Regions from separate parts of the Mesorhizobium sp. WSM4837 genome, predicted to be linked through region 2. Evidence: riboswitches for the same ligand, from Rfam matches in the RefSeq annotation. Region 2 holds a riboswitch; each other region holds the start of a gene.
The links. Region 2 has a riboswitch for cobalamin ahead of AC0L3D_RS14810 (CbtB domain-containing protein). Riboswitches for the same ligand answer to the same signal wherever they lie in the genome.

Region 1: another riboswitch for cobalamin. It lies ahead of metE (5-methyltetrahydropteroyltriglutamate--homocysteine S-methyltransferase); the one in region 2 lies ahead of AC0L3D_RS14810 (CbtB domain-containing protein).
Region 3: another riboswitch for cobalamin. It lies ahead of AC0L3D_RS03270 (aromatic ring-hydroxylating oxygenase subunit alpha); the one in region 2 lies ahead of AC0L3D_RS14810 (CbtB domain-containing protein).

The regions. Positions count from the first base shown of each region.
Region 1 covers NZ_JBVVQE010000052.1:22,002-31,716, forward strand. The annotation lists gene AC0L3D_RS25530 (peptidase domain-containing ABC transporter) at 1-1,409, opposite strand, end outside; gene AC0L3D_RS25535 (HlyD family secretion protein) at 1,442-2,527, opposite strand; gene AC0L3D_RS25540 (hypothetical protein) at 3,041-3,202, opposite strand; gene AC0L3D_RS25545 (hypothetical protein) at 3,240-3,401, opposite strand; partial or broken gene AC0L3D_RS25550 (IS5/IS1182 family transposase) at 3,891-3,977, shown strand; gene metE (5-methyltetrahydropteroyltriglutamate--homocysteine S-methyltransferase) at 4,071-6,416, opposite strand; cobalamin riboswitch at 6,532-6,721, opposite strand; gene AC0L3D_RS25560 (adenosine kinase) at 7,103-8,095, opposite strand; gene metK (methionine adenosyltransferase) at 8,204-9,379, opposite strand; gene AC0L3D_RS25570 (serine hydroxymethyltransferase) at 9,434-9,715, opposite strand, start outside.
Region 2 covers NZ_JBVVQE010000021.1:54,669-64,383, reverse strand. The annotation lists gene AC0L3D_RS14825 (MerR family transcriptional regulator) at 1-216, shown strand, start outside; gene AC0L3D_RS14820 (methyltransferase family protein) at 317-823, opposite strand; gene AC0L3D_RS14815 (heparan-alpha-glucosaminide N-acetyltransferase) at 820-1,812, opposite strand; cobalamin riboswitch at 2,122-2,331, shown strand; gene AC0L3D_RS14810 (CbtB domain-containing protein) at 2,369-2,548, shown strand; gene AC0L3D_RS14805 (CbtA family protein) at 2,578-3,342, shown strand; gene cobU (bifunctional adenosylcobinamide kinase/adenosylcobinamide-phosphate guanylyltransferase) at 3,365-3,862, shown strand; gene cobO (cob(I)yrinic acid a,c-diamide adenosyltransferase) at 3,864-4,478, shown strand; gene cbiB (adenosylcobinamide-phosphate synthase CbiB) at 4,664-5,632, opposite strand; gene cobD (threonine-phosphate decarboxylase CobD) at 5,631-6,671, shown strand; gene AC0L3D_RS14780 (tyrosine phosphatase family protein) at 6,787-7,296, shown strand; gene AC0L3D_RS14775 (creatininase family protein) at 7,579-8,382, opposite strand; gene AC0L3D_RS14770 (RidA family protein) at 8,595-8,978, opposite strand; gene AC0L3D_RS14765 (ABC transporter substrate-binding protein) at 9,235-9,715, shown strand, end outside.
Region 3 covers NZ_JBVVQE010000004.1:90-9,804, forward strand. The annotation lists gene AC0L3D_RS03255 (DUF680 domain-containing protein) at 113-349, opposite strand; gene AC0L3D_RS03260 (DUF680 domain-containing protein) at 424-648, opposite strand; gene AC0L3D_RS03265 (DUF680 domain-containing protein) at 716-922, opposite strand; cobalamin riboswitch at 1,425-1,627, shown strand; gene AC0L3D_RS03270 (aromatic ring-hydroxylating oxygenase subunit alpha) at 1,740-2,987, shown strand; gene AC0L3D_RS03275 (FAD-binding oxidoreductase) at 3,011-4,126, shown strand; gene AC0L3D_RS03280 (FAD-binding oxidoreductase) at 4,136-4,882, opposite strand; gene AC0L3D_RS03285 (molybdopterin-dependent oxidoreductase) at 4,879-5,490, opposite strand; gene AC0L3D_RS03290 (MBL fold metallo-hydrolase) at 5,575-6,294, opposite strand; gene AC0L3D_RS03295 (diphosphate--fructose-6-phosphate 1-phosphotransferase) at 6,311-7,477, opposite strand; gene AC0L3D_RS03300 (L,D-transpeptidase) at 7,597-8,364, opposite strand; gene AC0L3D_RS03305 (LysE family translocator) at 8,553-9,176, shown strand; gene AC0L3D_RS03310 (tetratricopeptide repeat protein) at 9,186-9,715, shown strand, end outside.

The DNA.
Region 1 (9,715 bases), on a different contig from region 2:
GCATTGATGCCGCCACCGCTTTCCGGCTCCAGGTCGAAGATCTCGAACAGGCGATCCGCCGCGATAAAAGCATCCTGAACGATCCGGTTGGTCTGGATCAGACTGGCAACCGGCCGGGTGACATAGCCCAGCAAGGTGTAGCAGGACAGTAATTCGCCGGGCGTGATGGTTTGATCGAGGGCAAGCGTCGTTCCGAACCACAGCAGCACGATGGAGAATAGAGTTGCGAGGAAAGTCGAGGTACTGTCTCCAAAGATCGAGATCAGGCCGGAGCTGTAGACGGAATGCAGCATCTTGATGAAGCGGGTCTCCACCTTGAAGTTCGCGGAGCTCTCCATGCCGGAGATCTTGATCGTGGAGACAGCTCCGAGTGACTCCACCAGTTGCGTTTCAAGTTCGGCAGCGTTCTCCATCATGGCGCGCTGTCGATTCCTATGCAGCCGGTTGATGGTCCAATAGACGAAGAGGTACAACGGGATGGAGGCCGCCACGACCAACGCGATCTTCCACGAGTAGATGAACATCAGCCCTAACGAGAACAGTATCATTAGCACGTCGACGAACATGTTGATCGAGACGTCGTTCAGGAAGCTCCTGATCTTCACCGCGTCGTTCATGCGGGAAATGATTTCGCCCATGCGCATCGTGTCGAAGAACTTCTGAGGCAGGCTTAGGATGTGATTGTAATAGCCAAGGATTAGGTGGACGTCGATTTTCTGTCCCGTTTGCAGGACGAGCAGGTTTCTGAGGAGATTGATTACGACCTGTACAACCAAGATCAGCAGCATGGCGACGCTCATGAGGTTGAGCAGATTTCGGTTGCCCGCTGTAATCACATGATCGACGATCTTCTGGACGTAAATGGCCGTCGAGAGGCCAAGGATCGTCGTCACCAGGGCCCCCGCGAGAGCCTGCGCCATCGCCGCCTTGTGTGGCGCAAGCAGACGTACGAAACGACCTAGGGGTGAGCTGGTCTCGTCGCGGCGCTTGAAGGTGTCTGCCGGAACCAGGAGCACCAGGGCGCCAGTCCATTGCTTTTTGAATTCCTCGTGCGCCAGCTTGCGGATTTCACCATAGGCTGGGTCCATGACGATGACCCACCTGGCATTGATCGCCTGGACTACGACGAAGTGATGCAGGACCTCGTTGACGATTACGTGCGCGATGGCGGGCTTGGGGATCTTGTATAGGCTGTCGAAGCCACCCTTTACCCCCTTGGCAACGAAGCCCAGCTTCCGGGCCGCTTCCATGAGGCCCAGCACAGTCGTGCCGGAGCGGTCGGTCGAGGCATACTGCCGGACGCGCGACAGCGGCAGCTTGTAGCCATAGAAGGCCGCGACAGAAGCAAGGCTGGCGGCCCCGCAGTCGGTGATATCGCGCTGCTTGAACTTAATGGCTTTGCTCGACATAGCGGCTCGCTGACTTTTTGGAAAATGAAGGATCAGTGGCTCGCCAGGAGCGGATTGAGCCAATCGTCGGCCTCGCTGTACAGGAGTCCCAGGACACTGCGGTCACCCAGGAGGAAGCGGGCCCGGACGGTCATGCCTTTCTTCAGGTTACCGATGACCCCGTGCTTGAGGGCGAGGTGGCGGCGAGAGAGCGCGCAGCGGACCTTGAAGACCGGTCTCCCGTCGTGCAGGGTGAAGTCGTGCGCCACGTCGAGCACCGTCGCGTCAATGACACCCCATTGATTGTAGTTGAAGGCATCCACTTGGAGACGCACCGACTGGCCCGGGCGCACAAAGCCGATGTCGTTGGGGGAAACGAAGATTTCCGCCACCAGTTCACCATCCGGCGAAACCCAAGCGACGGTTTGCCCGGCCTGGACGTAGCTGCTGGAAGCGAGGCCCGAGAATTGCTCGAGAGCGCCTGATACGGGGGCTCGAATGAGAGTCAGGTCCCGTTCGCTCTCAAGCTGATGCAAGGCGGCCGTGAGTTCCTGGAGGCGCAGGTTAACGTCGAACAGCTGCTGGTTCCATTCGGCGAATTTGCGCCGGGCGAGGATCTCGCCCTGGATCTCGACATTCTGAAGTGCGAAGGCGTTTTCCTCAACGGCCTTTGCCGGTGCTACAGCAGCGGAGAGCAGTCGCTTAGCACGCTCAAGTTCCGCGGCCGCATTATCGCGGGCATATTGGTTCTCCCGCAGCAGGTTGAGGAAATGGGCGCGCTCGGCCGTGGCTGACTCGGTTAAGAGGCGGATCGGGTCCTTGGCTTGCGTGCCGGAGGAGATCAGGGTTTCGAGGTCACTGGCAAAATCGCTCTTCGCGCGAATATCGCCTTTAAGCGCCCTGAGCTTTTCCTCAACCACCCCATCATCGAGGGCGAGGATCTCTTGCCCTTGAGCAACCAGATCGTTTTCGGCGGCAAGGATGCGGGAGATGCGTCCGGAGACCGGTGCGACTAGGGGCGTCTTCTCGACGGTGGGTCGAATAATACCGGCACTTTGGAAAGATACCGTTACTGTGATGAAAGGCAGCGAGACCAAGACCGCGGCCACAGAGAGCACAATAATCTTGTAGACGATCAAAGCTCTCTCTGATCCTCGAGAAAGGATGCTCTCTGCAGTGCAGTTGGCGAGTTCAGGACTAAGTGAGATATTGATGACGATCTCGCTGGTTACAATAATGTTGATCTATGATGGTGCCAATCATGCACCATGTCTTCGGCGCGCACTACGTCAACGAAATCCTACAGCAGAAACTGAGGCTATGAACCAAAGACCACCGGAAGTTGATGGTCCTGCTTCTCGGGTTAACGGGGTCAAGCAGTATACTGATGTCTCGGTATTCATTGGTTTCCTTTTCCAAAACGATGAAAATCGGCGATCATTCTGCCGCTTGGCAGCACTCCCCCGCGCCTAATGGCGGCAATACCCATGCCCACCACGCAAATAGAGGCCAAAAAAGACGTTCTATATCTTTTTCCCAACCCGACTGAGAGTACGTCGGCCGAACATCACGCTGTCAGCGCGACAAACCAGGCCACAGCTGCCTGGAGATGACCAAGGTCAACCCCAGAGCAGTCGCGAATATTATGGATCTTAATGATGCTTAACATATGTTATCACGGCTGCTATACCAAATACTAACGCAGCAACTCCGCTAAATATTGCCGACGCCAGCCAGAACCACCCTCCGGACGTTGCACATGCTTCTTCGCGCGTTAACTCGGTCACACCATAGGCTTGCATATTGGTCTTCATTTTTTTCTCCTTTCCTAGAGCTTGAAATAAGGGTGAATCAGTGATTTGGGTCGGCGACTTTTGCCCCTATGCTTACAGCTGCAAGGCCGAACGTCCCCAAAATCGCGAAAGCTATTGCCCAAAACATCCCTCCCGAAATTGCAGATGCTTCTTCGGGAGCCAATTCGGTCACACCATAGGCTGAGATATCGGTCGTCATTGTTGGCCCATTCTAGTGCTGAATAAGAGCATGAATCAGTGATACCGGTCGGACGCGTATGCCGCCATACCACTAGAACATCAAGAGTCGTGCCAACTGGGTAGGAAGCGCCTCAGAAAAACTGTTCTGCACGTTATCAATGGCTTCACTGAAAGCGCGGCGACACGCCGGGCCGAACATCGCCGTGTCGCTAACTCGACAAACCCGACAGTAGGGGCCAACCCAAGGTGCGTCGGTCTCCTTAGGTTGGCGCTGAGGTCCGGGTTCGTACGTCGGGCCGCGACCGGGACATCCATTGTGCAACCGAAGCTACGTCATCGAAACGACGAGTCCGGCTGTAACGGACTCGACTGGATCGGCCGCTATCTCGATGGTGCCGGTGCTCAGGCGGCATCCTCAAGCGTTGGCCCTCGGTGAAGTGTCTGTTGGCCGCTGGCGCCTGTGAGAGGCTGCAGCTCTGGACAAAGCCGTCTTCCTTCATTTCGTGGCGAAATCATCCGTCCTTCGGACCGGAAGCGCTTCCAAATCCTGCCCCGCCGCTGGGCCGTCGAGCGGACCTTCGGCTGGACGACAAGGGTGGGGACTCGCAGGCGTCCACCGACCTGTGCGCGGCTTTTCGATGTCGTCCTTTGTTTGAATTATCCGCGAAGCCCGCCACATGTTTGCCCGTCACAGTGGCTCAGCGGCCTGCGCCTGCACTTTCTCCCGCAATGCGCATGCTGCAGCGACCATGTTGATGAGGGCAGGGCGGACCTCCTCCCATTTCCTTGTTTTGAGGCCACAGTCCGGATTCACCCACAATTGGCCGTCCGACAGTCGCTCGCGGGCAAGTTGGGCGAGATGCAAAATCTCGCCAATCTCCGGGACACGTGGTGAGTGAATGTCGTAGACGCCAGGACCGATTTCGTTTGGATATTTGGACTTGGTGAAGGCGTCCAGCAGTTCCATTTTGGAGCGCGACGTCTCGATCGAAATGACGTCCGCGTCCAGTTCAGCGATCGAGTCGATGATCTCATTGAACTCCGAATAGCACATGTGGGTGTGAATTTGGGTCGCGTCCTCTACACCCGTTGAAGCGAGACGGAAGCATTCGACTGCCCAGCCGAGATAATGTTTCCAATCGGACTTCCGCAGGGGCAAGCCTTCGCGAAACGCGGCCTCATCGATCTGGATCACCCTTGCGCCAGCTCTTTCAAGGTCGGCCACTTCATCGCGGATGGCGAGTGCGATCTGGCGGCAGGCCTCGGCGCGGGGTACGTCGTCGCGAACAAAAGACCAGTTAAGAATCGTCACTGGGCCTGTGAGCATGCCCTTCACCGGCTTTTTCGTCAGCGACTGGGCAAATTGCCACCAGAGAACCGTCATCGGATTGGGCCGCGATACGTCGCCGAAGATGATGGGAGGGCGCACCAGCCGGGAGCCGTAACTTTGCACCCAGCCATGCTGGGTGAAGGCGAGGCCGGACAGCTGCTCGCCGAAATGCTGGACCATGTCGTTTCGTTCGAACTCGCCATGTACCAGCACGTCCAGCCCGATCTCCTCCTGCCAGCGGACCGCCGCCTCGGTCTCCTTCTTCAGGAAGGCCTGGTAATCGACATAGCTCAGCCGGCCCTTCGCATGAGCGGAGCGCGCCCTGCGCACCTCGGGCGTCTGCGGGAAGGACCCGATCGTCGTCGTCGGGAACGGCGGCAGGCCGAGCGTGTCAGCCTGGACTCTGGAGCGCTTGGCAAATGCGCTCTTTCGTTGCTTCATGGCGCCGTCAATGCTGATAACCCGCCCATGGACGAGCGGATCATGGACCTTTCCAGACATTGCGCGCGCCGCGGCCGCCTCGGCAGAAGCTTTCAGTGCGCCTGCTACGGCCTCCCTGCCTTCGGATAAGGCTTGGGCCAGCACAAGCAGCTCTTCACTCTTCTGGGCGGCGAATGCCAGCCACGAACTGACATCCACATCGAGCGCGGTCTCCATCCGCAGGTCCATCGGCACATGAAGCATCGAGCAGGAAGGCGCAATCTCGACGCAATCCAGCGGCCAGCCGGCAATGATCGGCTTGATGCGGTCGAGAATGGCAGCCAGGTTCGCGCGCCAGACGTTGCGGCCGTCGATCAAGCCAAGTGAGAGCACCAGATCCTTCGGTGCGAGCCGACCAACCGTCTCCAACTGCTCGGGAGCGCGCACGAGGTCGAGATGTAGGCCCGCCAGGCGCAGCGAAAGCGCGGTCGCCAGATTGTCTCCCAGCGGCCCGAAATAGGTCGCCAGCATAATTTTCAACTTGGGCGCGGCTTTCGACAGCTGGCCGTATGTGAATTCGAAGGCAGCTCGTTCGTTCGGGCTAAGGTCGAGCACAAGGGCCGGCTCATCAATCTGCACCCAGTCGGCCCCCGAGAGCTCCAGCCTCCGCAGGAGTTGCTCGTAGACGGGCAGCAGCCGCGGTAGGAGCGCTATGGGATTGAAACACTGGTCGGGAGACTTCGCCAGCTTGAGGAAGGTGACCGGTCCAAGGATGACCGGGCGTGTATGGATGCCGAGCTCCTTTGCCTCCAGAAAGTGATCGACTGGTTTCGTCGACGAGAGGGCGAATGCCTGATCGTCGCTCAGCTCCGGCACGATGTAGTGGTAGTTTGTGTCGAACCATTTGGTCATTTCCATCGCGGTTACGCGCTGGCCCTGAACTGCATGCCCGTGACTGGCGTGAACGCAACCCGCAGTATCGCCTTGCGTCCCGCGCGCCATCGCGAAATAGATGTCGAGGGGGACCTCGCCGCCCGTCCAGCCATAACGGGATGGCACGGCGCCGACCATTGCTGCGGTGTCGAGCACATGGTCATAAAGTGAGAAATCGTTCGACGGGATTTTCGACACGCCGCGGTCGTGCTGCTCGCTCCAGCTGGCGGCACGGAGTGCCTTCGCCGTCGACAGAAGGTTGGCAGCAGAAGATTTTCCGGACCAGTAGCTTTCGAGCGCGAATTTCAGTTCTCGCCGGCGACCGATACGCGGCATGCCAAGCGTTGCTATGGGAACTTGCTGGGAGACATTCATTCCATACCCCAATGGTTGCGGCGGGGACAAGGAAGGCGCTAGAAGGCCGGCATAAACGCCGAGCTGCCGCGGCCACCAGACACCCCGCCCGTGGACGTTGTTTACCGTGGCAGGTCTCCTGGCTCGCGGGTTACAGCCTCTGCCCCGTCTTCCCGGGGCAGTTCGCCCCAGTGACATTGATGGGTTTGGCTCGCCGCTTACAGTTGCGGGGGCAGCGCCGGCTTCCCTCTTAGCTCCGCTACGGCAACGCCTAGCGGAGAACCACGACACGCGGACAATCGCAGCAGTCCGCTTTGTTGTCAATGCGGTATAAAGAAATGTTTATGTCTTTATGTGAAATTGTTCGTTTGCGGCGTGTTCTCAAGTCGCAGGTCGCGGTAGAGCTGAGCCGTTTGCGCCACTCTCCGGGCTTGTGCCTCGCCGCTCGGGCAATCTGCCGGTGACACGATCCCGGCTCAAAAACGACTTCGTCAAAAACACGTTTTGGCCATCATGATCGGCGGCAGTACTGGCCGAAGTGCGACAACGTTCCTGAGCCTGCAAAATTGAAATTTGGAGAAAACCGCCATCCTTCACGGACGGGCACGCGACATTTCGATGTGTACGCGCTTGTCTGGACAGCCTCACAAAGGGCGCTGGCAGCACCTCGCTGAAACACCGCCCTACAACAATCCCGCCTGCTCAGCCTCGCGGCGCAGATTCTGCCGCGGCCTGGGGCCGATCTGCTGGATCACCAGTCCGGCCGCCAGGGAGCCAAGGTCGCCGCAGGTCTGCAGGTCGCGGCTTTGCGTGTAGCCATGCAGGAAGCCGGCGGCATAGAGATCGCCGGCACCCGTCGTGTCGACCAGTTCCTTGATGGCGGTCGCCTTGATCACCACGGTCTCGTCGCCGCGCACGATGACGGAGCCTTTTTCCGAGCGGGTCACGGCGGCGATGCGGCAATCCTTGCGGATCTGCGCCAGCGCCTCGTCGAACAACGCCGTCTGGTAGAGCGACTTGATCTCGTGGCTGTTGGCAAAGACGATATCGACCGTGCCCGAACGCATCAGGTCGAGGAATTCGTCGCGGTAGCGGTCGACGCAGAACGAATCCGATAGTGTCATTGAGACTTCGCGGCCTGCCGCGTGCGCCAGCTTCGCCGTCTGCCGGATCGCTTCCTTGGCGCGCGGCGGGTCCCACAGATAGCCTTCGAAATAGGTGACCTTGGCGCCAGACGCCTTGTCGGCCTCGACATCCTCCGGCCCGAGCTCGACGCAGGCGCCGAGATAGGTGTTCATCGAGCGCTCGCCATCGGGCGTGACGAAGATCATCGAGCGCGCCGTCGGCGGCTCGCCCTTGAGCGGCCTGGTGTCGAAGGCGACGCCCTGCGCGTGGATGTCGTGGGCGTAGATTTCGCCCAGCGCATCGTTGGAGACCTTGCCGAAGAAAGCGGCGCGGCCGCCGAAGCTGGCGACACCCGCCGCCGTGTTGCCGGCGCTGCCGCCGGAGGCTTCGATGGCCGGGCCCATGCGGCTGTAGAGCAGTTCGGCGCGCTGTGTGTCGATGAGGTTCATCGCACCCTTTATGATGCCGTTGGTCTCGAGGAATTCCTCGTCGCACTGCGCGATGATGTCGACAATGGCATTGCCGATGCAAAGCACGTCATATTTCGACATCAGTGTCTCCGCCAAAACCCGAGCCGGCTTCTCGCCACGCCGGGGCCGGCGTGTTTTTGGCGAGTGTGGAATGGGTCGCCCTATGCCCACGCATCCAATACCCGCGCATCACGCAGCTGCCGGTCCTGCCTCACGCAACAGGTCGTCAGCTCTGTCCGTCTTTTCCCAGGTGAACTCCGGCTCTTCGCGGCCGAAGTGTCCGTATGTCGCGGTCTTGCGGTAAATCGGCCGTAGGAGATCAAGCGCCTTGATGATGCCTTTCGGCCGGAGATCGAAAAGCTCAAGGACGGCGCGCTCGATTCTTTTTTCATCAATCTTTGCGGTTCCGAATGTATTGACGAGGATAGAGACCGGCGCGGCCACACCGATCGCGTAAGCAAGCTGAACCTCGCACACCTCCGCCAGTCCGCTGGCAACGACGTTTTTTGCAACGTACCGCGCCGCATAGGCGGCCGACCGATCAACCTTGGACGGGTCCTTGCCCGAAAAGGCACCGCCGCCGTGACGCCCCATACCGCCGTAGGAATCGACGATGATCTTGCGGCCCGTAAGCCCGCAATCGCCCCGCGGCCCACCGACCACGAACCGGCCTGTTGGATTGACCAGGAACCTTATCCCGGTCGTATCCAAGTCGTGGGGCAAGACCGGCCTTATGATCTCCTCAATGACGCCTTCGCGGACCGTGGCTTGTGAGACCTCTTCGTCGTGCTGCGTCGACAGGACTATGGTATCAAGCGCTACCGGGCGCAAACCCTCATAACGGACGGACACTTGAGATTTAACGTCCGGGCGAAGCCAGCCAAGGCGGCCGGTTTGGCGCACCTCCGCCTGTTTTTTTGTCAATTCGTGAGCGAGTTGGATTGGCAACGGCATCAATGTTTCGGTCTCGTTGCACGCGTACCCGAACATGAGGCCCTGATCCCCGGCTCCCTGATCGAGATCCTGCCCTCGTCCCTCGTCGACGCCCTGGCTGATGTCAGGCGACTGCTCGGTCAAGGCCAAGATCAGGGCGCAACGCCGGCCGTCAAAGCCGATCGCATCGTCGTCATATCCAATGTCCAAAATGATATCGCGGGCAACTTGGCTGTAGTCGATATGCGCGTGACTGGTGATCTCGCCAGCCAGAACGACCATCCCTGACTTCACCAACGCTTCACAAGCGACACGAGCCTTGGGATCCTTGCGAAGGATCGCATCGAGCACGCCATCTGAGATATTGTCGGCCATCTTGTCGGGATGTCCGGCGCCGACGGATTCGGAAGAAAACACGAATTTTCTAGTCATGGGATTTCCTCGCTTCAAACGTTGGAAATAGATGTGACAGTTGATCAGGCCGTCTTACCTGTCGGAGATGCCAGGCACGTCGAACGCAGCGCAGAAGTCGGCAACGTCTCTGCGCACGCGGGCATGGACGTCCGAATCATCGGGCTGGCGGCAAACCAGGTCGATGAAAGCGGCAATCTGCAGCATTTCCGCCTCGCGCATGCCCACAGACGTCACTGCTGGCGTGCCTAACCGAATGCCGCTGGTGAGCGCGGGATGGCGCCGGTCCCCCGGCACCATGTTGAAATTCGTAATGATACCTGCTTGCGACAGACGCTCGGCATAGGCTTTCCCAGA
Region 2 (9,715 bases):
CTCGGCTTTTCGATCAACGAGATCCGCGAAATCATCCAGATGTACAAGGAGCCGCCCGGCGAGGTCGGTCAGCTCAATCTGATGATCAAGCGCATCGAGGAAAAGCGCGAGGATCTGCGCCAGAAGCGCCGCGATCTCGAAGAGACCCTGGCCGAACTCGACCAGGCCGAAGAGTCCTGCGTCGAGCGGCTGGTGGAGCTTGGCGTCAACACCTGATCGGCCTTTTTGATAATTCTACTCTGGCGGCCAGCCAGCGTGGCTTTCTGCGCTTCCGATGCTCACCTACTCAAATGTACGCTCCGCTCCGGTTGCCGCCTCAAATCCAGCGGCGCACCCTTTTTGCGTAATCCCGGTATTTCTTGCCGAATTTCGTTGCCAGAACTTTTTCCTCGCCCTCGATCGCCATTTTCTGCGTTGCGAAGGCGGCGATGATCGCCAGCGGCAGGAACCATACGTTCCCCGAGATAAGGGCAACGCCGATCATCAGCAGCGTGTTGGCCAGATAGATCGGATTGCGGCTGACGGCGAAGGGGCCCGATGTAACCAGATGGTCCGGCACGGCGTTCGGGTGGAGCGTCGTCTTTGCCCGGATCATGATGCGGATCGCCGTGAACCAGAGTGCGACGACGCCGAACAATGCCACCCAGCCGGCCGCGAACAGGATGTCGCCCAAAAGGCCGCCGATCCATGGCAGCGGATAAAGCAAGCCAAGCGCGATGCTGACGGCGATGGCCGCGACATAGATCAGCGGCGGCCACGGTATAAACCCCGGTTTTTGCTGTCCCGGTTTCTGTTGGCCCGGTTTCTGCTGATGGTCGGTCATTGTGCTCCTCCCTCCATCAAAGTGCCGTCGGCCTTGGCAGTGCAGGCGCCGGCGAGCTCGTCGAGATGCGCCTTCCATTCCGCAGCCTGGTCGTTGCGGTAGAGCCGATCAAGCGTGGCCTCGCCCTCGAGCGTATCGAGCATGCAGACACAATAGCTGCTGCAGAACTCCGTGTCGCGCGATTGCTCGCACGATGCCTGGCATTCTTTCAGGAAGGTGACCTGCCTGGTTTCGACGGCTGCCGGCATGACTTGCGAAATCAGCCAGACCGAGCCGATCAGCACCGGCTGGTGGATCAGATAGAAGGCGAGGCTGTGCCGGCCGATAAAGACCAGCGGATTAGTCCAGCGGCCGGGCGTTAGGCCCGCCAGCCGCGTCAGCATGCCGGAGGCGAAGGCAAGCTTTGCCGCTGCGATGCCGGCAAGCACAGCGCCGAACCATGGAAACAGCGGGACATAATCGTTGGAGCGCGGGTTGGTTGCCGACAGGCCGACCCACCACAGGGCCGGATGATCGAAGATCTCGGACCTGAGGTAGAGCGGCGCGGTGATGACGAAAGCTGCGACAACCAGCGTCAGCAGCGCCGGCAGCCGCAGAAACGCCAGGCCGAGCAGGCTGGCGAGCGCGATCTCGTGCAGGATGCCGAAGAAGATGAAACTGTCGGGTGTGGCAAGCCTGGTGGCGGCCGATATGGCGAGCGCCGCCCCGCCGACCATGGCGAAGCGTTTCCAGAAGCCGTTCCAGCGGATTTGCTTGCCATGGGCGAGGAACAGGCTGACGCCGACCAGGAACAGGAAGGTCGAAGCGATGCAGCGCGCGTAGAATTTCCACCAGCCAAAGGCGGTCAGGCCGGGATCGGTGTAGCCGAAGAATTCGAGATCCCAGGTGAGATGGTAGCTCGCCATGGCAAGCAAAGCGATGCCGCGGGCGACGTCGATGGCGATGATGCGCCTGGATCGGTCCTGAACGGCCGGCGTAGGAATGGTCATGGTCTCGCAATTCTGATTCAGTGCTGCAAGACGACTATCATGGTTGCCCCGGACAAAAGAAGACAGGCGCCGCCCTTCCTTCTCCCTTGTGGGAGAAGGTGGATTGGCGCGCAGCGCCAAGACGGAAGAGGGGTGTTGGACGGAGCGCGGCTTTTGCCAAGCTGGAACACCCCTCATCCGACCTCGCTTCGCGAGGCCACCTTCTCCCACAAGGGGAGAAGGAAGAGCCCCCGAGAAACGATTACCTTGACGGCGCATTCGCGCTGCTAGCTGGCGGAATTTGGTTTGCCGGGCGCGGCGATTCTGCCTATAGTCGCAGCCGTCGTCGGTTCCGTTTTGGAACCAAGAGGGAATGCGGTAGGGGCAAAATTCGCCCGATGCCGTGGCTGCCCCCGCAACTGTGTGCGGTAGTCCTCTCCATATGCCACTGAAGATTTTCTTCGGGAAGAGCTTCTTCGGGAAGGTGGGGAAGGGCGCTGATCCGCGAGCCAGGAGACCTGCCGGCGACAGGAGAACTGACTTCTATGCCCTCGGGTGGAGGGCGAAAGGACAAGACATGAATACCGCTTCCGTCTCGCTCGGCGCTTCCGTCTCCTCGCAGTCGCGCTTTGGGCAGTTGGCGCTTGCTGCATTTCTCGGCGTTTTCGTCATGGGCTTTGTCGGCTTCTCGCATATCGATGCGGTCCACAATGCCGCTCACGACTATCGCCATTCGATGGGCTTTCCATGCCACTGACGGGGGGCCACTGACGAGGGGCTGACACCATGACACTGTTTCGCAACGTCGTGTTCATCGCGGCGATCGCAGGGCTAGTGGCCGGCGTCGTTCTGGCCTGCATGCAGGCCTACGCCACCGTGCCACTCATCCTCAAGGCAGAAGTCTACGAACAGGCCGGCGGTGGTCACACGCATGACCATGGTTTGTCGCCGGCCGCAGCAGGCAGCAATGCCATGAGCAGCGCCGTGCCGGCTGAAGCAGCCACCGCGGAAGAGGAAGGCTGGGCGCCGGCCGATGGCTTCGAGCGCTTCGCTTTCAACGTCGTTGCCAACGTCGTCACCGGCATCGGCTTTGCGCTGATCCTGGTCGCCGCTTCGGAATTCGCCGGCGGCATCGGCAATTGGCGACAGGGCCTGTTCTGGGGCCTTGCCGGCTTCGCGGTGTTCACGCTGGCCCCGAACCTCGGCCTGCCGCCCGAACTGCCGGCGATGCCGGCGGCCGATTTCGCCCAGCGCCAGATCTGGTGGACGGCGACCGTGGTGGCGACGGCTGCCGGTCTCGGGCTGCTCGCCTTTCGCAAATCGCTGCCGCTGGCCCTTCTTGCCGTAGCGTTGATCGTCGCGCCGCATATTGTCGGCGCGCCGCAGCCCGAAAGTTTCGAATCGCCGATCCCGGAAGGCCTGCACCACCAGTTCGTGGTGGCGGTGACGCTGACCAATCTGGTGTTCTGGCTGGTGCTCGGCGCTGTCGTCGGCGTGGTGCGCGGCCGCTTGACCGGCGCCGCAACCGGCCTGCGCGACAGCCTTGCCTGATCGCGCTGCTCCAGGCAGCAAGCTGACCCTGGTCGTCGGCGGTGCACGCTCGGGCAAGAGCGCGCATGCCGAAAGCCTGGTGACGGCCTGTCCAGCGCCGTGGACCTACATCGCCACGGCGCAAGCCTATGACGACGAGATGCACGAACGCATCGCGCTGCACCGAGCGCGGCGTCGCGACGGTTGGACGACGATCGATGCGCCGCTCGATCTCGTCGGCGCGATCGGGGCGCTGCCTGACGGCCGGCCTGTCCTGATCGACTGCCTGACGCTGTGGCTGTCCAACCATATGCTGGCCGAACGCGACATTGAGGCCGAATGCCGAGGGCTGGCGGATGTGCTGTCGCGGCCGCGCGGGCCGTGGTTCGTGGTTTCCAACGAGGTCGGCCAGGGCATCGTGCCTGACAATGCGCTTGCCCGCCGGTTTCGCGATGCCGCCGGCCGGCTCAACCAGCAGGTCGCCGCCGTCGCCGGCACGGTGCTGCTGATGGTGACGGGACTGCCGCTCAAGGTGAAGTGATATGACCGATATCGATGACAGGGACGAGCAACGCCACCGCGCCAAGATGGCCAAGCGCAAGGCGGTGCAGGACGCCGAGGTCGCGGCCAAGACGGTCGAGAAGGGACTGCTGATCGTCAACACCGGGCCCGGCAAGGGCAAGACCACTGCCGCCTTCGGGCTGGCGCTGAGGATGCTCGGCTACGGCAGGCGCGTCGGCGTCGTCCAGTTCATCAAGGGCAAATGGCATACCGGCGAGAAGGACGCCTTTGCCGCTTTCGGCGACCGGGTCGTCTGGCACACGATGGGCGAGGGTTTTACCTGGGAAACGCAGGATTTGAAGCGCGACATCGCCGCCGCCGAGGCTGCCTGGGCCAAGGTGCTCGAGCTAATGGCCGATCCATCGATTAGCCTTCTGGTGCTCGACGAGTTGAACATCGCGCTGCGCTACGACTATCTCGATCTCGACACGGTGGTGGCGGCGCTGAAGGGCCGGCGCGAAAACCTGCATATCGTCGTCACCGGCCGCAACGCCAAGCCGGCGCTGGTCGAGGCGGCCGATTTGGTCACCGAGATGGGAGTTACGAAGCATCACTTTTCCGCCGGCGTGAAAGCGCAGCAAGGCATAGAGTTTTGAGGTTTCGTTCGCCTCTTCTTCCTTCTCCCCTTGTGGGAGAAGGTGGCCTCTCGCGAAGCGAGGTCGGATGAGGGGTGTTCTAGCTTGGCACCGACAGCACTCCGTCCAACACCCCAACCGTCTCGGCGCTGCGCGCCGATCCACCTTCTCCCACAAGGGGAGAAGGAAAGGCCGCACAGTGGACGTCACGCAACGATGACGATCACCGACAGCAAGCCGAACAGTCCCATCAGCAGAAAGTCGGCAACCTGATAGAGTCTTAGCGCTCGTCTGATGTCCACGCTCTCGACATCGCGGCGGCCGCCTTCGCCCATGAACGCGTCGTCGACCATGACGCCGTCGTAGGAGCGCGGCCCGGCCAGCGCCAGGCCGAGCGCGCCGGCCATCGCCGCCTCAGGCCAGCCGGCATTGGGCGAGCGGTGCTTTTTCGCGTCGCGCCGCACGGTGCGCCAGGCGTTGCCGGCATCGGCGTCTTTGACGAGGAAGGCGGCCAGCACGATAAGCAGTGCGGTCAGCCGCGACGCCGGCAGGTTGATCAGATCGTCGAAGCGCGCCGCCGCCCGGCCGAAAGCCTCATGGCGCGGCGTGCGGTGGCCGATCATCGAATCGGCGGTGTTGGCGGCCTTGTAGGCGACGCCGCCGGCCAGCCCGCCGACGCCGATCCAGAAGACCGGCGCGACCACGCCGTCGGAAAAATTCTCGGCCAGGCTTTCGATCGCCGCGCGGCAGACACCGGCTCTGTCGAGCTTTTCCGGATCGCGGCCGACGATCTGCGAGACGGCAACACGACCGATGTCGAGTCCGCCATTGTCGAGTCCGTCGGCCACCGCCTCGACATGCTCGGCCAGGCTCTTCTGCGACAGCAGCGATGTCGCCAGGAGCGCGGTGAGGATCAATCCGGCTGGAATGCCCGCAAGCATGGTTTCCACAGCGAAAGCGATGGTGGCCGGCACCAGCACGATGATCAGCAGCGCATGAACACCGCGCCGGCGGCGCAGGGCGTCGGAATCAGTATCGCGGTTGAGCCTGCGGTCGAGAAAGGATATCAGCCTGCCGAACCAGGTGACGGGGTGGCCGATCGCGCCGAGCAGCCAGCTGGGATAGCCGACAGCGAATTCAACAAGCAGTGACAGGAAAGCGATCAGGATCGACATGAAGTCTCTTGATAGAGCGGCGGCAGTGGTGGATCACGGCGGAAGCCTTGGCCGGGCGAGGGCGCTTTTTCCGCATGCGCCGCAGCCCTTCGTCGACCTCTCGACCGGTATCAATCCGCACTCCTATCCGTTTTTCGAGCTGCCCGCCACCGCCCTGTCGAGATTGCCGGAAGCTGCGCGGGTCCGTGATCTTGCCGATGTCGCGGCGAGCGCCTATGGCGCACCATCGGCGGCCAATGTGGTGGCAGCGCCGGGCACGCAGATCCTGTTGCCGCGCGTCGCTTCGCTGGTCAGCCCCGGCAAGGCGCTGGTGCTCGGGCCGACCTATGCCGAGCATCAGCGGGCAGCGGCCATCGCCGGCCATGCGGCGATGGAGGTCGACGATTTCGATGCCCTGGCAGGAGCCGACCTTGCCATCGTCGTCAACCCCAACAATCCGGACGGTCGCATCGTCGAGCGCGAGAAGCTGCTTGCGCTTGCCGAACGATTGCGCGCCAGAGGCGGGCTGCTGGTCGTCGACGAGGCGTTCATGGATGTCGGCCCGCTTGGCGAGAGCCTGGCCGGCGATGTCGAGCATGGCGGCATCGTCGTGCTGCGCTCCTTCGGCAAGTTTTTTGGCCTTGCCGGCCTGCGGCTCGGCTTTGCATTGGCCGACGCACTGACGGTCGAACGGCTGGAGGCGCAGTTCGGGCCGTGGGCGGTTGCCGGTCCGGCGCTCGAATATGGCATCCGTGCGATTGCCGACAGCGGCTGGCAGGCCGAGATGCGGCACCGTCTGGCCAGGGATGCAGCGCGGCTCGATGCGCTGTTCGGCCGCTTCGGCGTTGCTGTTGCCGGCGGCACCACCCTGTTCCGCTATGTCAGGCTGGCGGACGCCGCCGGTCTGTTTTCGGCGCTTGGCGAGCGCGGCATCCTGCTTCGGCATTTTCCCGGCCGGCCGGAGGTGCTGCGCGCCGGGCTGCCGGGACCTGACGAGGAATGGCGGCGGCTCGAATCGGCTCTTGCCGACTGGTCGCAACAGCGCGACGATGGGGCCTAAAGCGCGTCACAATTGAACGGACTCATGCGACGCGCTTTAAGTTCTTCTTTTTATGCATGTCGTTATCGCAAAACCACTGCGCACTTTTGCGCGACATGCACTGGGAGCTCAACCAATGATCCATGTCTGTTCGCTGTCGAAAATCGAGGAAACCGTCGCGAAGACCGGGGCCGAGCGGCTGCTTTCGCTGCTGGCTGCCGGCACCGAGGTGACGCGGCCGGCGTCGATCGCCCGGGAGAACCATCTGCACCTGGTCATGCACGATATCGCGGTGGCGCAGGAGGGCATGACCATGCCGGGTGAGGAGCATGTTCGCAACCTGCTCGATTTCGCGCGCCGATGGGATCGTGCAAGGCCGCTGGTCGTGCATTGCTATGCCGGTATCAGCCGGTCGACGGCCTCGGCCTACATCATCGCGGCGGCATTGGCGCCGCAGCGCTGCGAGGTCGAGTTGGCTGAGACGCTGCGTGCACTGTCGCCCACGGCGACACCCAACCCGCGGCTGATCGCGGTCGCCGACGCGCTGCTCGATCGCAACGGCCGCATGACCCGTGCGATCCAGGCGATCGGGCGCGGCGCCGAGGCCTTCGAAGGCACGCCTTTCGAGCTGAAGATCGACGGCTGATTTCCTAGTCTTGAGGACAGTTGTTTGAGCCATCAAGCCACCAAGCAACCTACTCGTGCTTTGATCGCTGCAGGTATTGGCGACGTCGGCGCTGCCCCTCATCTGCCTGCCGGCATCTTCTCCCCGTATAGTGACGGGGAGAAGGGGCTGGCCGCAGCGCTGGCGCCTTTTTTGCAATGCCGGCGATTGGCGAAAACATTGATGAGGGCGCCCTCGCCCCGTTTACGGGGAGAGGATGCCGGCAGGCAGGTGAGGGGCGGCGCGGCGCTGGCGAAAAGCCTCCTAGGCCAGCCAATCTGCAAGCTTGGCCTTGCGCACGTCCTTCAACAGGCTGATGAAACCGTCGGCTTGATGGTTGGCGGTCAGCCGGCCCTTTTCGGCCGTTGCAATGCTGGCGTCGCCGACCACGCCGTTCGGGTTGAGATCGGTGGCGATCCAGGCGAAGGCGTGCGTTCCGGTGTGGCGCAGCAGCGAAAATTGCTTTTCGGCGCGGGCGACGTTGGACACGAAATTGTCGGCCTTTGCCATGTCGACGAGATCCGGCCGGAAATGCAGCATCAGCGAGGTCTCGACATCGCCGCCATGGATGCCGTGGCTATCCTCAAGCTCGGTGTACAAGCCGGCCGGCCGGCCAAAGCGCTGCCAACTCGTCTTCACCGCCAGCATCTTTGCCCGCACGCGCAATTCTCGCGTCATGATGCCCATGATCTCCTCGTTGCCGCCATGCGAGTTGACGACGATCAGCTTCCTTAACCCGGCCCGTGCGACCGACAGGCCAAGCTCGGTCCAGGCCTCGATCAAGGTCGCCGCCGGCAATGTAAGGGTTCCCGGCGCATGCAGGTGCTCGTTCGACTTGCCCACCGCCTGGACCGGCAGGATGCGGATGTCGAGATCGCCAGGCAGGCGCGCGATCACCGTTTCGAGCATGCCGTTCATGATCGAGGTGTCAGTCGAAACCGGCAGATGCGGCCCGTGCTGTTCGATCGCCGCCACCGGCAGAACTGCGATTGTCGCCTCCGGGTCGATGGTGGCGTATTCTGTGGTCCGATAGTCGCCCCACCACACGCGTTTCGTTGCAACGGTCATTTTGAAACCTCGAGCAAACTGGCGGCGTTGGCGCTGCCCCTCACCCGTACCCTCCCCCCGTATAGAGACGGGGAGAGGGGGGCGCCAGCGTTGGAGCGCTTCCCTTCTCCCCGTCACTATACGGGGAGAAGGTGCCGGCAGGCGGATGAGGGGCAGCACCAGCCTTTGTCGTGTAACTGGAGATCAACGGCCTGTCGATTCCAGCCGGCTCCTCACCCTGCCGCGACGACCTCGATCTCGACCTTGAATTCCGGCCGCGCGAAGCCGGACACGATCATTAGCGTCGATGCCGGCGCCGGGCTGGTGAACAGGCGATCGCGAACGTCCATATAGGGTTTCAGAAAGACGCGATCGGTGACATAGGCGTTGATGCGCACGATGTCGGAAAGTCCAAGCCCGGCGTCGCCGAGAATCGCTGCGATGTTTTGAAAACAGAGCTCGGCCTGCGCGCCGGCATCCTCCGGGATCTGATCGTCCACAGTGATGGCGACCTGGCCAGAACACAGCACCAGCCGCTTGCCGGGCGGCACCTCGACGCCATGGCTGTAGCGGGCAAAGGGCGGCTTGATCGACTTCGGCGTCAGGAATTTGAACATGAAAATCTCCGGTCTGACTGCCAGCGTAAAGCCGGATCAGGCGAGCCTTCAAGATGCAGTGCATACTATCAGGGCGATTATGGACAGGCGTTCAAAAAATAGGCACGATGCCCCCGGTACGGCATGACCAGTCCGGCTTTCGCGCCCCACTGTTGCGCAAGGCGGGCGCTCCGGGCGATGGCATGTGTCTTGCTTCTTCGATCGATGGTGTCGAGCCCGGCGCGCGGCGCGCCGGAGTCAACTGAGGGTGGTGTGAATGGACGGAAAACTCAAGATTTCGGCTGGCGCGATCGTGCTGCTTGCCGCAAGCACGCTGAACGCGGCAGCAAACGAGAAGATCACCTTCGGCACCAACTGGCTCGCCCAGGCCGAGCACGGCGGCTATTATCAGGCGGTGGCTGATGGCACCTATGCCGCCTGCGGGCTCGACGTGACGATCATGCAAGGTGGACCGCAGGTCAGCGGCCGGCCGCTGCTGCTTGCCGGCAAGATCGACTTCTACATGGGCGGCAACATGCTGCAGGCCTTCGATGCGGTGCAGCAGGAGATTCCGCTGCGCGTCGTCGCCGCCTCGTTCCAGAAAGAGCCGCAGGTGATCATGAGCCATCCGGGTCAGGGGCTCGACAGATGGGAGGATCTGAAGAATGCGGACCAGTACATTATTGGCGACGAAGGTGCACAGAGCTACTTCCAGTGGATGATCACGGAGTTCGGCTTCGATCCGGCCAAGCGCGTGC
Region 3 (9,715 bases), on a different contig from region 2:
CGGTCGCTGTTAGAGCGACGTGCGTCCAAGTGGACGCACAAAAGTACGCTCTAACACTTTAACGCTGCGCATCGTGCTTTCCGAAAATCGAACCGATTTTCGGGCCGATGCGCTAGCGGCCGAACAGGCTCCGGTCGCTGCCCTGCGGGGCGGACTTCTGTAAGTCGCCCGACGAGTTGAGCAGCTTGTAGACCGGCGAGCCGGTATTGCGTACCGAAGACGTCTGCGTGTTGTCGACGTTGATGGTCGCCTGCTTGTTGATGTCGGTTCCGCCAAAGTTGTCGCTACCGGCAAAAGCGCTGCCGGCAGCAATCAAAAGCGCGGCGGCGGTAACAACGATCTTCTTCATTTTCAAAACTCCTGGATTTTCTTGGTTCCACCAGCGCGGCGGGCAAATGCCGCCGCCGCTGTTGGAACGAACTGTTAGTTGTTGCCGAACAGGTTACGGTCGCTGCCGTTGACGGGTTTCTCGTGAGCCGGAACCGGATTCTGCGCCGAAGCCGAATTCCGAATCGAAGCCGTGTACGAGTTGCTGTCGACCGCGGCGGCCGGTTGGTTGGCACCGTTCGATCCAAAGTTGTCGCTGCCGGCAAAAGCGCCGCCGGAGATGGCCACAATGGCGGCGGTGGCAAGAATGAGCTTCTTCATTTCAAATACTCCTGAGTTCCTCAGATCCCGAGCGGCGGACCGCCACTTTGCTGTTTGGGACCAGCTGTTAATTGTTGCCGAAAAGGTTGCGGTCGGCGCCCGGGCCAACGGGCTGCTTTTCAGCGTGAGCCGGCGTCTGGACAGAGGCCGTATACGAGCTGTCGATCGCAGCAGTCGGCTGGTTGGCGGCGTTGGACCCATAATGGTCGCTGCCGGCAAAGGCGCTGCCGGTGATGGCCAGAGCGGCGACGGCAGCAAGAGCGATCTTTTTCATTTTAGTACTCCAGTATCTTAGTCTTCCGTCCGCCTAGCGGCGTGTCTTGGGAGGATGCGCGTCATTCGGACAGCCCCGATGTGGGAAGGCCATTCGGCGGATTCCAATCACGAAGTTGTTCCGTGTGGACCAAGAATCTACACCTTGAAATTGTACCAGAGGCATCTGCTACCATGGTTTTATGGTTTGTTTTCAATACCTTATTCAAAATTAGCCATTCATGATTTGACGGATTGGCGGATCTGCGTTCACAGGGTGCTGCACGCTGTCAACAGAAACGAACCGTTCGGTTCGATTTTAGAAGCGGCTAATAGTCACTTTGGTAAACTGTTAACTTTCCTGACCTCCGCCGCGGGTCAGATTCGATGTCACAGCAGCCGACAGTGGCCGCCGAAAAGTGGGGTTTCAGCCCTGCAGATATAAACCTGCAGGTTTCGCCGGCGGTGTCGCGCCGCATGGATACGATGTCGCTTTCATGCCGACAGTCAGCCGGCCGGCATGATTAGATCACGCCATCTCAGGTGCCGCTTGGTGACGACGAAGCGGAGAATTGGGAAGCCGGTCAGAACCCGGTGCTGCCCCCGCAACGGTGGTGGAGTTCAAGTCGCAACGGGAGACCACTGGGCCACAAGCCTGGGAAGGTGTCGCGATGAGTCCGCAAGGACACTCCAGAGCCCGGAAACCAGCCCGAGATTTTTAGACTCGACTGATCGCGGTGGGCGGTCAAGAGGTGGATGATGCATGTCGGCCCTGTCGCCGGTCTGCGGCCGATCCTCCCTCCATCACCACCAGTTCAGTCCTTACACGAGGACAGGACATGGACGCGCGCAACGACATGCTGAGGCTCTTGCACGGCCGCAGGCAAGGCTATTCGCTCGAGCAGCCCTTCTACACCGATCCAGATTTCTTCAAGCTCGACATGGAGCTGATCTGGTATCGCGACTGGCTGTTCATCGGCCACGATTGCGAGTTGCCGAAAGCTGGCAGCTATATCACCGCCCAGATTGGCGACTATCCGGTCGTGCTGGTCCGCGACCAGCAAGGCAAGATCAATGCCTTCCACAATTCCTGCCGGCATCGCGGCAGCCGTGTCTGCAATGCCGACAAGGGCACTGCGGCGAAGCTGGTCTGCCCCTATCACCAGTGGACCTACGAGTTGGACGGCCGGCTGTTGTTTGCTCGCCAGATGGCAGACGGCTTCGACAAGAGCCAGTTCAGCCTGAAGCCGGTGGCTTGCGAAAGCGTTGGCGGCTACATCTTCATCTGCCTGGCCAACGAGCCGGTCGACTTCGCGCCGATGCGAGCCATGATCGAGCCTTACCTCCTGCCGCACCGGCTGCGCGAGGCAAAAGTCGCCTTCGAATCGACCATCGTCGAGAAGGGCAACTGGAAGCTCGTCTGGGAGAACAACCGCGAGTGCTATCATTGCGCCGGCAACCATCCGGAACTCTGCAAGACATTCCCGGAAGCGCCGACGGTGACCGGGGTGCAGGGCGCCGACAGCGATCCGGAGATGCTCGCGCACTGGGCGAAATGCGAGGCGGCAGGCCTGCCGAGCAAGTTCCGCATCGATCCGGCCGGGCAGTATCGCGCCACCCGCGCGCCGCTGCTGCGCGACGCCGTCAGCTACACGATGACGGGAAGACGCGCGGTGAAGAAGAACCTTTCCGACAGCGTTTCGACCGACCGTATCGGCTCGCTGCTGCTCTATCACTATCCGACGACCTGGAACCATATCCTCGGCGATCATGCCGTCACCTTCCGCGTGCTGCCGATCAGTGCCACGGAAACGGCCGTCACCACCAAATGGCTTGTCCATAAGGACGCGGTCGAAGGCGTCGATTACGACCTCGCCGAACTCACCCATGTCTGGACCGAGACCAACGATCAGGACCGTCGCATCGTCGAGGAAAACGCCTTCGGCATCCTGTCGCCGGCCTATGAGCCCGGCCCCTATTCGGAACTGCATGAGGGCGGCGTCATCCAGTTCGTCGAATGGTACGCCTCCTTCATCGGGCCGCGCCTTGCCGAGGCCGGGCGGCCGGCGCTGCGCAGCGTCGCCTGAACGGGGTCAAGGGGATGAATGCGATGACGGACCTTGGCCTCTACCGCCATCTCGACGAGATGGCGCCCTGGAACGACAGGCTCCAGGTGCTGGAAGTCATCGGCGTCAGCGACGAGGCGCCTGACGTGAAGACCTTCACCTTCCGCTCTGACAACCAGACCTGGTTCCGCTACAGACCGGGGCAGTTCGTGACGCTGGAACTGCCGACCACCGAGGGCCCGCTGATGCGGACCTATACGCTGTCGTCCTCGCCGTCGCGGCCGTTCTCGATCGCGGTGACGGTGAAAGCGCAGGCCGGCAGCCTCGGCACCCGCTGGATGTTCGACAATCTGAAGCCCGGCGTTCACGTGAAGGCCTATGGGCCGGCGGGCGACTTTTCGCTGCACAGCCATCCCGCGGCCAAGTATCTGTTCATTTCGGCCGGCTCCGGCGTGACGCCGATGATGTCGATGCTGCGCTGGCTGAACGACTGCGCGCCATGGACCGATGTCGGCTTCGTCAACTGCGCGCGAAAGCCCGAGGAGATCATCTTCCGCAAGGAACTCGAGCTGCTCGGCAGCCGCATGCCGGGCCTGACGCTCGGCTTCATGATCGAGGAGCGGTCCAGCCGTGAGGGCTGGTTCGGCCATATGGGCCGGATCGACGCGATAAGGCTGCCGCTGCTGGCGCCCGATTTTCGCGAGCGCGAAATTTTCTGCTGCGGCCCCGACCCGTTCATGCGCGCCGTGCGGCAGATGCTGGAGGCGGCCGGCTTCGACATGGCCAACTACCATCAGGAGAGCTTTGCGGCCCCGGCGGTGGAGGAAATACCGGCCCCGTTCGGTTCGCCGCCAGAGGGTGGGCCGGCAAAGGGTGGGGTCGAGGTACCTGCCGAGGCCGCAACGCCGATCCGCTTTTCGCTTTCGGATATCGATGCCGACTGCGTTGCCGGCCAGACCGTGCTGCAGACGGCGCGCGCTTCGGGCGTACGAATTCCCGCAGCCTGCGAGTTCGGCCTGTGCGGAACCTGCAAGGTGAAAAAGGTCTCGGGCACAGTCGAGATGAGCCACAATGGCGGCATCCTCGATCACGAGATCGACGACGGCTTCATCCTGGCCTGCTGTTCGAAGCCGCTGACGGCGCTCGAGATCGACGCCTGACCGGGGAGCTTAAACCCCGTAGCGCTCGGTGCGGATGAGGCTTGCCGGAACGCCGGCATCGATCAGCGCCTGGGCGGCGGCCGACACGAAGGCATTCGAGCCGCAGACAAAGGCGAACCTTGGCGGTGCGGGCAGCCGCACCATCGATTGCTCCATCATCGCAACGTCGATCCGCCGTGAATAGTCCGCCGGGCGCCGGGCGGGCTCGCGGGTCAGCGTCAGCACCAGATCGAAGCCGTCCCGGCGATCGTGGAAATCGATCAGCTCATCGCGAAAGATCACCTCGTCCCAAACCCTTGAAGAAAACACCAACGCCGCGGGCACCACCGATTTGCGTGCGGCACGATGGCGGATCATCGCCATCAGCGGCACCATGCCGGACCCGCCGCCGACCAGCAGAAGCGGGCCGCCGTCGCTGTCGGACCAGACGAAGTGGCCGCCGAGCGGTCCGCGCAACTCGACCTCGTCGCCGACCGCCGCGATATCGTGGAAGAAGGGGGAGACCTCGCCATCATCGAGCCTTTCGATCGCCAGTTCGATCGTCTCGCCGGCTTCCGGCGCCGAGGCGATGGAGTAGGAGCGGCGCGCCTGATAGCCGTCCGGCGCCGTCAGCCTGACATCGACGTGCTGCCCGGCACGATAGGCGAAGGGCCGCGACGGCTGGAGGAAAAAGCTGGTGACGCGCGGCGTGCGCTTTTCGATGCGGGCGATGGTCACCGTCTGCCAGGGCGACTGCGCCGCCGGCCCGTCGCTCATGGATCGCCCGTATAGCGCTGCTCGCGCCACGGGTCGCCATAGATGTGATAGCCGCGCAGCTCCCAGAAGCCGGGCTCGTCACGCTCGGTGAACTGCAGCCCATTCAGCCATTTGGCCGACTTCCAGAAATAGAGATGCGGAACCAGCAGCCGCGCCGGGCCGCCGTGGTCCGGCGTGATCGGCCTGCCTTCGTAAAGCAACGCCACCATCGCCTTGCCGGCAGTGAGATCCTGCGTCGGCACGTTGGTTGTATAGCCGTCGAAGGACAGCGCCAGCGTGAAGGCCGTCGGTGGCTCGATGCCGGCATCCGCCAGAATATCGTCGACCAGCACACCCTGCCACGCCGTGTCGAACTTGGTCCACGCGGTGACGCAATGGATGTCGCGCGTCATCTTGGTCAAAGGCAGCGCGTTGAACTCTGTCCAGTTCCACGTCTTGATCGGCCGCGGTCCGTGCTTGAGCGTGAACGACCAGTCCTCGGTACGCACACGCGGCGTCGGCCCGGCCGACAGCACCGGAAACCCTTGCTCGAGATACTGCCCCGGCGGGATACGCGCATCCGCATCCGTCGGGGGCTTTCGTCCTGAAGAGAAGCCGCGGGTGATCATCGAGACAATCCGTTTGCATCAGGCCGCCTGTCGGCCTTCACCAATGTTGTCAAAGATATTCTGGCGGGCAACCAGATTCTTGGCTTATGCGCCGTCTGTTCGCCTGAGATAACCGGTGGCGATCTCGCGCATCCGGTTGCCGTCGAAGCTTGGTCCATGGCCGCCATGGCCGATGCTGACAGGCAGATCGAGCAGCCGCTGCATTGTTCGGCGATAGGCTGATCGGTCGGAGTCCGGCAGGTCGTCGATCAGCATGGCGTCGTAGATGGCGTCGCCGGCGAAGAACAGGCCGTCGGCCTCATCGAACAGCGCGATCGAATCCGGCGAATGGCCGGGCAGATGCAGCACGCGGAATTGCCGGTCGCCAAGGTCGACCAGATCGCCCTCGTCAAGCGTCCGCGTCAGCGGCGCTGGCGGGATTCTGTATTCGGCCGCTTTCCAGCCCGGCGCCGGCAGCTTCGAGACGGCGCCGTCGAGATCATGAAACATGTGGGCGTAGGTGACGGCGTCGTCCATGCTGTCGAATTGCGCGGCACTCATCCTCGGTCCCGCCCGCAGCGGGAATTCGTGCAGCGAACCGACATGGTCGAGGTGGATGTGGGTGGCGACGACGAGCAGCGGCTTGCCATCAGGTGTGTCGATCTCCGGCGCCAGCGGGCAAATCCCCATGCCGGTGTCGACAAGCAGGTCGACGTCGCGGCCGCGCAAATGCCAAATGTTGGCGCGCACGAAATCATGCACGAACGGCTCGGTCAGCATTGTTGTAGCGGCGTCAACTGCTGTTCTGCTGAACCAGTCAAGCATCAGGCAAAAGCCGGCATCAGACGAACGGCTTTCCGACCTTGTACTTTTCGGGAACCAGCCGCTTCAGATAGGCCATTCCTGCGTCGGAGAGCTGGTTGGTATCCGGCAGCATGAAATCGTCGGGCATGTGACGGGTCTTGCCGGCAACGTTTTTCAGCGGCACCTTCTTCAGCACGGTTTTCTCGCCGTCATATTGCAGTGCCACCGAGCCGCCGCCCTGTTCGGCGACAGCGACCGCAAAGACGCCGGCATCGAAGGCTTCCTGCGCATCGACGGGGTTGATGGCGCCGACATAGCCGCGCGGCATGTAGCCGAGCGCATCGACGCGCGCCCGCTTGCCCGGCAATCCTTCGGCCAGCGCGCGCTCGAGGGCGGCCGGCAGGTCGCTGCCCGACAGCTTGACGTTGCCATGCGCATCGCGCTCCAGTTTGTCCGGCGGGACAAGACTTTCGACCAGCGCCTTGCCGTCGGCGGTGCTGACGCCTTCGGAGACTGCGACGATGCAGCGCTTGTGGCGATCGAGCGTGGCGCGCACGTCGTCGATGAAGGCTGCAGCCGAGAACGGACGCTCCGGCACATAAACGAGATGCGGGCCGCTGTCGGGATCAAGCTGCCATGCGGCGGCGGCGGCGGTGAGGAAACCGGCGTGCCGGCCCATGACGATGCCGACATAGATGCCCGGCAGAGCACGGAAATCGAGGTCGACTGAGAGAAAAGCGCCGGCGACGAACTCGGCTGCCGAAATGAAGCCCGGCGTGTGGTCGTTCTCCTCGAGATCGTTGTCGATGGTTTTCGGCGCATGGACGAAAGCCATCTTGCCGCCGGCGGCGTCGGTCAGGATCTGCTGCGTGCCGGACGTGTCGTTGCCGCCGATGTAGATGAAGGCATCGGCGCCCGCCTTCTTCAGGCCGTTGAGGATGATCTCGCAATAGGCCTCGTCCGGCTTGTCGCGCGTCGAGCCAAGCGCGGCGCTCGGCGTCGCCGCAATCAACCGCAACCGGTCCTCAGGGATAGCCGAAAGATCGACATAGTTGCCGTCGCGGATGCCGCGCACGCCATGGATGGAGCCCAACACCTTGGCGCCGGGATGCCGCTTGCGGATCTCGAGCGCGGCGCCCACCACCGTCTGGTTGATGACGGCGGTCGGGCCGCCGCCTTGCGCGATGACAAAAGTTCCGGACATGCTTCACGTCTCCCGAGCAGTGGCTTTGCAAGTCACATTCGCCTGTCTTGCGAGATCGCGCAACGGGAGAGTCGAGCGGCCGCGTCAGCCGCCTCGAGTTCAGACGATGACCGGGAGGGTCAGACGACGACGACCGGGTTCTTCCTGGAGACGCGGCTGTAGAGGTCGATGATGTCCTGGTTGATCAGGCGAACGCAGCCCGACGACATCGCCTGGCCGATGCTCCACCATTCGGGCGAACCGTGGATGCGGTAGCCGGTGTCCTGGCCGTTCTGGTAGATGTACAGCGCACGCGCGCCGAGCGGGTTGTCGAGGCCGCCGGGCTGCCCGGCCTGCCATTTCACCAGTTCCGGCTTGCGGGCGATCATCTCGGCCGGCGGCCTCCAGGTCGGCCATTCCTTGCCGTACTGGATGTTGGCGCGGCCGGACCAGCGAAAGCCTTCCTTGCCGATACCGACGCCGTAACGGATAGCGTCACCGCCGGGCTGCACCAAGTAGAGCAGCCGCTCCTGCGAATGGACGACGATGGTGCCGGGCTGCTCGCCAGTCGGGTCGACGACGATCTGGCGGCGGAACTCCGGCTTGACCTTGAGGTAGGGCACTTCCGGCAGCGTGAAGCCGCCGTCGGTGACGGAGGCATACATCACACCAGGGCTGGTGATGTTCTTGTCGACGCTGATGCTCGGGCGGACAGGGGTGATCGCGCCGGTGGTGACGCCGTCGAGTTGCAGCGCCGACAGGTCGAGCGTCTGGCTGCAGCCGGCGACGCCGAGCAGCCCCAGCGCACCGGCGCCGGACAACACTGCGCGGCGGGAAAGCTGGATTTCGGAAATTTCGATTTCGTCGCCATTGTGCGGCGGCGTCAGACCTTGCGGCAACTCGCGCATCTACCCAAACCCTACGCTGTCGGCGGGAAACACGGTCCGGCCGGATAGAGTGCATTTTCACCAATCATGGTTGAAAAAGCGTGAAGAACCGTCGCCTGATGTTAACCAGGGGCATTTTCGATTTTTGCCCCTTTACATCTTTGTGAGCCCAAGGATTTATCCTCTTCTTTGAGCTCAAGGAGACGAACATGTCCTTCGAAAACTGGGCCGCCTTTGCCGCCGCCTCGACGATCCTTCTTGTCATTCCCGGCCCGACCATCCTTCTGGTCGTATCCTATGCGCTCGGCCAGGGCTGGCGCACCGCGCTGCCGATGGCGGTTGGCGTGGCATTTGGCGATTTTACGGCGATGACGCTGTCGATGCTGGGCATCGGCGCGCTGCTGGCGGCGTCGGCCACCGTGTTCACGGTGCTGAAGGTGGTCGGCGCCGGCTATCTGATCTATCTCGGCATAAAGCTGTTTCGCGCCGGCGGCACGCTCAAGGCCGAGCCGCGCCTGGACGCGGTGTCCTCGGCCAAGATGATGGCGCATGCCTGGCTGGTCACCGCGCTCAATCCGAAAAGCATCACCTTCTTCGTCGCCTTCCTGCCGCAGTTCCTCGACCGGCATGCCGATTTCTGGACGCAGATGGTGATCTTCGAGACGACTTTCCTGGCGCTCGCCTTCGCCAATGCCTTCGGTTACGCGCTGATCGCCGCAAGGGCACGCAACGTCGTTCGCAACCCGAAGGCGATCCGCATCTTCAACCGCACCGGCGGCACGCTGCTGGTCGGCGCCGGCATCGCCACAGTGGCGATGCGCTCGGGCAATTGAGGACATGACGTGGCAGTCAGGGACGCATTCGGGCTGACATTTTCTGGCGCGACGGAGGCCGGGTTCTCGCCTTACAGCCAGGCCGTGCGCGAACTGCAATGCTTCATCGGCGACCCGGTCGGCTCGGTCGATCGCGCCATCGCCGAGGATCCCGGCTTCGTCATGGCGCATGTGTTCAAGGGCTATCTCTTCGGCCTCGCCACCGAGCGCGAGGCGGCAGCCGTGGCCAGGACATGCCACGAGGCGGCACTGCCGCTTGCCGCCTCGCCGCGCGAGCAGGCGCATGTCGCAGCACTTGGCCATCTTGCCGCAGGACGCTGGCATGAAGCCGCTCGTCTGCTCGAGGATATCGCCATCGAGTTTCCGCTCGATGCGCTGGCGCTGCAGACCGGGCACCAGATCGATTTCTTCACCGGCAATGCCCGCATGCTGCGCGACCGCATCGGCCGCGCGCTGCCGTCGTGGCAGAGCGGCATGCCGGGCTACCACGCCATACTCGGCATGCAGGCGTTCGGGCTGGAGGAAATGGGCGACTATGC